Regions from separate parts of the Streptomyces sp. NBC_00464 genome, predicted to be linked through region 2. Evidence: riboswitches for the same ligand, from Rfam matches in the RefSeq annotation. Region 2 holds a riboswitch; each other region holds the start of a gene.
What was found. A riboswitch is a leader RNA that binds a small molecule or an ion and turns the genes downstream of it on or off. The one in region 2 is predicted to bind cyclic di-AMP.

Region 1 (2,193 bases), 4.8 Mb from region 2:
CGCGCGCCCCCGAGGCGGTCACCGTGGCCGGCCTGGTGCGCTACGGCCGCAGCCCGCATCAGGGGCTGCTGCGCCAGTGGTCGCGCGAGGATGAGCGGGCGGTACGCGACGCACTCGACGCCACCGGCACCACCGCACTGGCCGGCGAGCGCATCGACCGGCTGTCCGGCGGCCAGCGCCAGCGCTGCTGGCTCGCCATGGTCCTCGCCCAGCAGACCCCGGTCGTCCTGCTCGACGAACCCACCAGCGCCCTCGACCTCGGCCATGCCGTCGAGGTCCTGGAACTCGTCCGCGAGGTCGCGGCCACCGGCCGCACCGTCGTCATGGTCCAGCACGACCTCGCCGCCGCGGCCCGTTACGCCGATCTGCTCGTCGCGATGAAGGACGGCCGCGTCATCGCCCGGGGTGCTCCCCGCGAGACGGTCGACGAAGCCCTGGTGAAGGAGCTGTACGCGCTCGACGCGGACATACTCGACGCCCCGGGCGACGGCTCACCCGTCGTGGTGGCGCGCAGCCGCACCGGCGTGACCACGAGGCCGACTCTCACTCCGTAATGTCGCATTTGGGCGATTGTTCGGAATAGTTAAGAATGCTCGACGGAGTCACCTTTCTCCGGGTCATAGCTTCTGAATATCGAGCAAATCGCCCCTTTCGGGCGCAGTGGCCAGCGTCACGTTTTCGGCCTCCGACGCAGAATCGGAGGCTCTGGTTCCCTGTCGTGCCAAGAAAGTTGACCCGCCCCGGTGTGACCGGCGTCCCACATTTCCTTTGATTGATCTTGCGAATTAATTGCGATCAAGAATTCCGGGCTTGTTTCGCCTGCCCTTTCTCGCTTACGGTCGCCGTCAATCCGGATGGAACGCCGAATCCTGCCGCCGTCCGGTAACCCGACCACTCACGTACGGCAGGAGCGGGGGACCCAGGTTTGCCGCCGTTCCGGAATCCGGAGCGGCTAGGGGTGAAGTCGCCATGTGCGGCCGGACATCTCCAGTCCGAACCCGACAGCTCACCTCGCAGGCGGCGGAGAGGAAAAGCGCCATGCCCTTCAAGGGTCACCACCGTCGTTCCAAGTCCACGTCCCTGACCCGCGGTTTCATCGCCGTGAGCGCGGGCGGAGTCGTTCTCGCGCTCCCCCTGATCGCTGCCGGTTCGGCTTCCGCCGCACCCGCCCAGGCGGTCGTCGCAGAAAAGGCCGCGGCCCCGACTTCCGTGTCCGGCAAGGAAATTGCCGCACAGAAGACCGAGTCCACCACCTATTCCGTGATCTCCGGTGATTCCCTTTCCAAGATCGCCCGGGGGCATTCCCTCAGCGGCGGCTGGGAGCGGCTGTACCAGGACAACCGAAGTGTGGTGGGCGGCAACCCCGACCTCATTCACCCGGGCCTGAAGCTGACCATCGGCGCCAAGTCCGCGGCCGCTGCCCCCAAGGCGGCGACCAAGAGCGAATTCAAGGCGGAGAACACCTCCGGCAGCGCCTCGCAGCCGTCGGCCGACCGGGCCGAGAGCGCCGACCGCGCCGACCGTTCCCAGCGGACGGCGGCGCCCGTCGCCGTGGAAACCGCCGCGACCACCTCCACGCAGACCGCGACGGCGTACACCGACGACCTCGACGGCTGGATCAAGGAGTCGCTCGCCGTCATGGCCGAGCACGGCATCCCCGGCAGCTACGACAGCATCCACCGCAACATCCTGCGCGAGTCCTCGGGCAACCCGCAGATCGTCAACAACTGGGACTCGAACGCGGCCGCCGGCACCCCGTCCAAGGGTCTCCTCCAGGTCATCCAGCCCACGTTCGACGCGTACCACGTGCCCGGCACCTCGCTGGACATCCTGGACCCGGTCGCCAACATCACGGCCGCGTGCAACTACGCCGCCGCCACGTACGGCTCGATCGACAACGTCTTCGGGGCCTACTGATCCACCGCGGATCCGCCCCCGCGCGGAGCCGTGAACAGGGGTGGAAGGGAGCTGAACAGCTCCCTTCCACCCCTGTTGCGATGCCGTACAACCCTTGTGCCGCGGAGCCGGTCCAACAGGGCGTCAGGAGGGTAACGGGCCCTTCCCGGCGTCCCCCCCCGGACTCGCCCGGTCATCCTTGAACCGAGGAGCCGCTCGTGCGCACCTACCGACCCGCCGCCGTTGCCGCGGCCTCATTTCTCCTGATGGCGGGGGCCGCCGTCGCCGCGCCTTCCG
Region 2 (2,193 bases):
AGTCGGCGGCGTCGTAGATCGAGAACGAGGAGGTGAAGCTGAGCCGCTTCGACTCGCGGCGCAGGATCCGTACGCACGCGCTGTGGAAGGTCATGACCCACATGGCGTTGGCCCGCGGTCCGACGAGCTGCTCGACGCGCTCCTTCATCTCGCCGGCGGCCTTGTTGGTGAAGGTGATCGCCAGGATCTGGCCCGGGTGCACCCCGCGCTCGGCCAGCAGATGGGCGATGCGGTGGGTCAGCACGCGGGTCTTGCCCGAACCGGCACCGGCGACGATGAGCAGCGGGGACCCGGCGTGCACGACGGCTGCGCGCTGCTCGGTGTTCAGCCCGTCGAGCAGCGCGGCGGCGTCGATGACCGGGCGGTGGGCCCCGTCGCGGTAGTACGCGTCGCGGGGCGGCGGGGGCCCGTCGAACACGCCCGCGAAGAGGTCCTCCGGCACCGCTTCGGGTGCGGAGTCCTCGGGGGGCGGCGGGGGCCCTTCCTCCGTGTGCTGGAGGCCGGCCAGGAAACTGTCGTCAAAGAGGCTGCTCATCGCTGTCCGAGTCTAGGGCGCCGCACTGACACTCCGGGCCCGAGTGATGAAGCACGCACCGGCAGGCGGGCACACAGAGCGAGCAGGGGAACGCGCGGCGTGGGGGAAGCCCGGGTCCACCTGCCCCGCAGCACCCCAATTCGCCGAGGTCACGAAAATGTATCGGGCATATCGAACATCAACCTTCACAGCGGCACCATGAGTTGGCTAGCGTGCTCGTTCGGGCGGCCCGTACCCCCAGAGGCGATCCACGCCGAGCGGGCGTCCACGCCGAATCCGGGCTGCCCGTACGGGAGTCCGGAACCGGGGACCCACACGCAGCACCGGGGTGAATCGGTCCGAATCCCCCACCAGGACCGTAGGGCAGCCTTCCGTTCCGCCCGAACCCGACAGCTAACCCGGTAGGCGGTCCACGGAAGGAGATGCCGGCCTTGGCGTCGCATCGCAAACCGCGCACCCGGGTGCGCACTACCGGCCCGGCCGTCGGGATCACGACGGCCGCACTGGCGTCGGTGACCCTGCTGTCCACGCAGAGCGCACTCGCCGCCCCCGCACCCAAGCCGAGCATCGAGGACGTACAGAAGAAGGTCGACGACCTCTACCGGCAGGCCGGCACCGCGACCCAGCAGTACAACCAGGCGAAGGAGGCGACGACCAAGCAGCGCTCCAAGGTGGACACGCTGCTGGACGACGTCGCCCGGCGCACCGAGAAGCTGAACGAGGCCCGCAGGACGCTCGGCACCTACGCCGCCGACCAGTACCGCGGTGGCGCCCTCGCCCCGACCGCCACCTTCTTCCTGGCCGACGACCCGCAGTCGTTCTTCGACCAGACCCATCTCATGGACCGGATGACCTCGCGCCAGACGCAGGCGGTGTCGGACTTCCGTACGCAGCAGGTGAAGGCGTCCAAGCAGCGGGCCGAGGCCGTGGCGGGCCTGGAGACGCTCACCGAGTCGCAGGCGACGCTGCGCACCAGCAAGCAGAACGTCCAGACGAAGCTGTCCGAGGCCCGCAGCCTGCTGTCGAAGCTGACCGCCGAGGAGAAGGCGCGCCTGGCGGAGCTGGAGCGCAAGAAGGAGGCCGAGGCCAAGCGCAAGGCCGCGGAGCTGGCGAAGAAGCAGGCCGCCGCGAAGGCCGAGGCCGACCGCAAGGCCGACGAGGCCGCGGAGGCCGCCAAGGAGGCCGGCACCGGAAGCGGTACGGACACCGGAAGCGGGACCGGTACGGGCACCGGCACCGGCACCGGCACAGGTTCGGGTTCGGACACCGACGCCTCGACCAAGGCCGAGAAGGTCATGGCGTTCGCCAGGGCGCAGCTCGGCAAGCCCTACGTCTGGGGGGCGACCGGCCCGGCCTCGTACGACTGCTCGGGGCTCACCCAGGCGGCCTGGAAGGCGGCCGGCGTCGACATTCCGCGGACCACCTGGGACCAGGTGAACGTCGGCACCCGGGTCGCCACGGCTGATCTGCAGCCCGGGGACCTGGTCTTCTTCTACGACGACATCAGCCACGTCGGCATCTACAAGGGCGACGGCATGATGATCCACGCGCCGAAGCCGGGGGCGAACGTGCGCGAGGAGTCGATCTTCTACATGCCGATCTACGGGAGCGTGCGGCCGGGCTGACCTCTGCTCGCCCCCGTCGCGAAAACGCCGCTG
Region 3 (2,193 bases), 1.4 Mb from region 2:
TCGGGTGTCTTGGGGTCGGTCAGACGGTGACGCCGTGGGCCCGCAGGTAGGCGACCGGGTCCATGTCCGAACCGTACGAGGGCGTGGTGCGGGCCTCGAAGTGGAGGTGCGGGCCGGTCGAGTTGCCGGTGGAGCCGGAGAGACCGATCTGCTGTCCGGCGCCGACGCTCTGGCCGACGGACACGCCGATCGAGGAGAGGTGGCCGTACTGGGTGTACGTGCCGTCCGTCATCCGCAGCACGATGTTGTTGCCGTACGCGCCGCCCCAGCCGGCCTCGACGACCGTACCGGCACCGACGGCGACGACGGAGCTGCCGGACGCGGCGTGGAAGTCGATGCCCGAGTGGCTGCCGGAGGACCAGAGCGAGCCACTGGACTTGTAGCCGGTGCTCACGTACGAACCGGCGACGGGGAGCTGGAAGGAGCCGAGCCGGGCGCGCTCGGCGGAGCGGGCGGCACGCGCCTTCGCCTCGCGGGCCTCCGCGGCACGGGCAGCGGCCTTCGCCTTCGCGGCGGCCTCGGCCTTCGCGGCAGCCTTCGCCTCGGCCTCCGCCTTCTTCTTCGCCTCGGCCTTCTTCTTGGCCGCTTCCGCCTTCTTCGCGGCAACGTCGGCCTGGTGCTGCTGGGCGTCCGCCTGTGCGTCGATCCGGTCGGCGAGGGTGCTCTCGATGGCGATGACCTGGGTGAGGCCGGTCTCGCCGACGGGGGTCCCGGTGTCAGCGGCAAGGGCCGGGGAGGCCAGTCCGCCGATGACGCCGGTGGTGGCCAGGGTCGCGATACCGACGGCCTTCGCGCCGCTGCGCGTCAGACGGCCCGGGGCACGATGCTTCCCGGTGGCACGGGTGAACGCCATGAAGTGGCTGGTCCTTTCCTTCCTTCTCGCCTACCGGGTTAGCTGACGGGTTCGGAGCAGGAAGGTCTCCTACGGATCCCTCGGCCTCGTGCGAGGCGCGGGCATCCGATTCACCCCAGGGACTGCGTGGGTCCCCGGCTCCCCAGGCTCGCGCCTGACGGGGACTCGGCGATGACTGCCCGGTACGTCGCGGATGCGGCATACGAGTGACGGACAGCGGAGCCGACGCTAAACGGGGGCCCTTCCCCCCACCAAACGGACAGGCCGCTTTGTAGCGCATCCCACAGGGCAGACAGGCAACCTCTCCCACAAAGCGGACAAAACGAAAGGTCCCGGCGGAGACAGCTCCGCCAGGACCTTTCGTTTGCCCCGATATGAGGCGAAGTAGCCGATCGACTCAGCCGGTCACGACCGATACCTCACCGATGCCGAGCGCCCTGACCGGATCGGCGATCTGCGCGGCGTCACCGACCAGAACCGTGACCAGTCGGTCCTGCGGGAAGGCGTTGACCACAGCCGCGGTCGCCTCGACCGTGCCGGTCTCCGCCAGACGCGCGTACAGGTGCGCCTGGTAGTCGTCCGGGAGATGCTGCTCGACCTGGTCGGCGAGGGTGCCCGCGACCGAGGCCGCCGTCTCGAACTTCAGCGGGGCGACACCCACGAGGTTCTGCACGGCCGTCTCGCGCTCGGCGTCCGTCAGCCCTTCGGCCGCCAGGGTCCGCAGCACCTTCCACAGGTCCTCCAGCGCCGGGCCGGTGGACTCCGTGTCCACGGAACCACTGATGGCGAGCATCGCCGCCCCCGTCGCCCCGGAGGCGGAGTCCGGGGCCGAGGAGCGGAGCACCTGGGCGAAGGCCCGCACGCCGTAGGTGTAGCCCTTCTCCTCGCGCAGCACCCGGTCGAGGCGGGAGGTGAGCGTGCCGCCCAGGCAGTACGTGCCGAGGACCTGCGCCGGCCAGACGCTGTCGTGCCGGTCGGCGCCGATGCGGCCGATCAGCAGCTGCGTCTGTACCGCGCCGGGGCGGTCCACGATCACCACCCGGCCCGTGTCGTCGGCGGTGATCGGCGGAACCGGGCGGGACTCCGCGGTGTTGCCCGACCAGTCGCCGAGGGTGTCGGCGAGCAGCGCGTCCAGGTCGATGCCCGTGAGGTCCCCGACGACCACGGCCGTCGCGGTGGACGGACGGACATGGGCGTCGTAGAAGGCGCGCACGGCTGCCGAGTCGATCCGCTCCACGGTCGCCTCGGTGCCCAGGCGCGGGCGCGACATGCGGGCCGTGGCCGGGAAGAGCTCCTTGGCGAGCTGCTTGGCGGCGCGCCGGGCCGGATTGGCCTGCTCG
Region 4 (2,193 bases), 740 kb from region 2:
AGAACCACAGCTCCGTGCCGTCCTCCAGCTCCAGGACCGTGCGGTAGCCGTAGGCGCCGGAGTAGCCCGCCGACTTGACCGTGCCGGTGTGGATCGCCTTGATCGGCGTGCCGGTGGGAGCCGCGAAGTCGAGTCCCGTGTGGTAGCCGGAGGACCACATCGATCCGGCCTCGCCGAAGGTCGAGGTGATCGTGTACGAGGAGGTGGGGATGGCGTAGCTGGCGGCGAGCTTGGCGAGCCGCAGGGCCTCCGCCTTCTTCTTCGCCTCTTCCGCCGCCTTCTTCTTCTCCGCGGCGATCTTGGCCTCGGCGGCGTCCTGCTTCTTCTTCGCCTCCGCGGCGGCCTTCTCGGCTGCTGCCTTCTCGGCGGCGGCCTTGACCTCGGCGTCGGCGGCGTCCTGCTGCTGCTCCGCCTGCTGGAGGATGCGGGCGCGAAGGGCCTCACCGGCGTCGGTGGTGCCCTGCTCGGCCTCGGCGGTGGTGATGCCGGCGGTGGTCAGCGGGGCGGCGGCGATCGCAGCGTCGGCCTTGTCCGCCGCGGACTCGGTCTCGCCCGAGAACAGTGCGCCGACGCCCGGGAGGGACTTGGCGTCGGGGAGATTGTCCGAGATGGAATCGGGCAGAGAGATGGAGACCGGCGGCTTGCTCTGGGCGGTGGCCATGCCACCCGCACCGACGGCCGCGATGACGCCGACGCCGAGGACGGTGGAGCTGCGGGCCAGACCATTGCGCTGCTTGGCGACGCGGTGCTTGCCGCGCACGGGACGGACGGAGTCCTCGGTGGGATTCCATTCCTCCCAGGTCCTGTCGGCCCCGGAGTCGTCGGCGCGGAAGTCGTTTCCGAAGTCGCTGCCCCGATCGGTCCCGTAATCGGTCGCGTAGGCGGCCCCGTACTCCGTACCGACAACGGTTCCGGGCCGGGTGGCGAAGTCATCGCCGTACTCGGACACGAACCGGGAGGGAGCTTCGGGGGCAGGCTTGTTGGACGCCACGGGGGCGCACTCCTTTCCTTCCTTCTCGCCTACCGGGTTAGCTGACGGGTTCGGAGCAGGAAGGTCTCCTACGGGTTCCTCCGTCTCGTCACGAGACAGAGATGCCCGATTCACCCCATGTAGGTGGTTCCCCGGTTCCCTTGCGGAATTCGGCGCTCGCGCACGGTGCCGCCACTGACGGCGGCTGGGACAACCGCGCTGCGTTATCGAACGTTAATAGACACCAGGGTCCGATTCCAAGCCGTTCCCACTGATCGTTCAGGCCTTTGGCCTGGACTTTACGGGACACAAGTGGGTGGAAACGGACGAGTTGATCACCTCCCGGTCACCATCCGTTTTCTGACGTTGCATCAAATGTTATGCGGAGGGGTGTCCTTCAGTTACGGACGGTGGTATCGCGGTCAACCGCTCCCACCACGCCCGCCACCCAGGCCGGCCCCGGACCCGTGCTCACCCTCCGCCGTCCCCCAGGCCGACGATCTTCACGGTCCTGCGCCGGTCGGGCTGACCCTCGGCCGGCCGCCCGACCGCGAGCAGCGCCATGTCGTCCGTCGACTCACCGCCCGTATGCAGCCGCACGTCATCGGTCAGCGCGGACAGCAGCTCCTCGGGCCCCGGGAAGATCCGCCCCCGCAGCCGCTCGGCGGGGTCGTAGAAGACGCCTTCTGTGTCACGGGCCTCGGAGAGGCCGTCCGTATAGAGGAGGAGCGTCGCCCCGGTGGGCAGGTGCCACTCGTCCGCCCGGTCCGGCCACACCCCCAGGTCCATCCCCAGCGGCAGCGCGGGCACCGAAGGCCCGAGGATCTCCAGCGCCCCGTCCCTGTGCAGCAGCAGCGGGTCCGGGTGGCCCCGGTTGACGATCCGCACCGAGGACGCGCCCGGCGGGATCTCCGCGAGCACGGCGGTGACGAACCCTTCGACCGCGTCGAGGCCGCCGCGCGTGCTCGACTCGCGCGCCAGCGCGCGCTCCAGCCGTTGCGCCACGCCCTCCAGCGACTCCTCCTGCTCGGCCGCCTCCCGGAACGCCCCGATGATCACCGCCACCGCCTCCACGGCGTCCAGCCCCTTGCCGCGCACGTCCCCGACCACCAGCCGCACCCCCTGCGGGGTGTCCGTGACCGAGAACAGGTCGCCGCCGACGAACTCGTCCGCCTGCGCCGCCTCGTACCGCGCGGCAACATGCAGCCCGCCGATCCGGTCGG

Region 1: linked by a shared signal. The riboswitch ahead of OG912_RS34005 (LysM peptidoglycan-binding domain-containing protein) and the one ahead of OG912_RS11840 (C40 family peptidase) in region 2 are both predicted to bind cyclic di-AMP.
Region 3: linked by a shared signal. The riboswitch ahead of OG912_RS05880 (M23 family metallopeptidase) and the one ahead of OG912_RS11840 (C40 family peptidase) in region 2 are both predicted to bind cyclic di-AMP.
Region 4: linked by a shared signal. The riboswitch ahead of OG912_RS15470 (M23 family metallopeptidase) and the one ahead of OG912_RS11840 (C40 family peptidase) in region 2 are both predicted to bind cyclic di-AMP.

The regions. Positions count from the first base shown of each region.
Region 1 is NZ_CP107899.1:7,565,036-7,567,228, forward strand. Features, by position in the region: gene OG912_RS34000 (ABC transporter ATP-binding protein) at 1-554, shown strand, start outside; cyclic di-AMP (ydaO/yuaA leader) riboswitch at 851-1,035, shown strand; gene OG912_RS34005 (LysM peptidoglycan-binding domain-containing protein) at 1,039-1,917, shown strand; gene OG912_RS34010 (FG-GAP repeat protein) at 2,115-2,193, shown strand, end outside.
Region 2 is NZ_CP107899.1:2,728,212-2,730,404, forward strand. Features, by position in the region: gene pcrA (DNA helicase PcrA) at 1-535, opposite strand, end outside; cyclic di-AMP (ydaO/yuaA leader) riboswitch at 794-959, shown strand; gene OG912_RS11840 (C40 family peptidase) at 958-2,160, shown strand.
Region 3 is NZ_CP107899.1:1,369,764-1,371,956, forward strand. Features, by position in the region: gene OG912_RS05880 (M23 family metallopeptidase) at 20-853, opposite strand; cyclic di-AMP (ydaO/yuaA leader) riboswitch at 867-1,034, opposite strand; gene OG912_RS05885 (M16 family metallopeptidase) at 1,251-2,193, opposite strand, start outside.
Region 4 is NZ_CP107899.1:3,471,822-3,474,014, forward strand. Features, by position in the region: gene OG912_RS15470 (M23 family metallopeptidase) at 1-991, opposite strand, end outside; cyclic di-AMP (ydaO/yuaA leader) riboswitch at 1,003-1,156, opposite strand; gene OG912_RS15475 (PP2C family protein-serine/threonine phosphatase) at 1,442-2,193, opposite strand, start outside.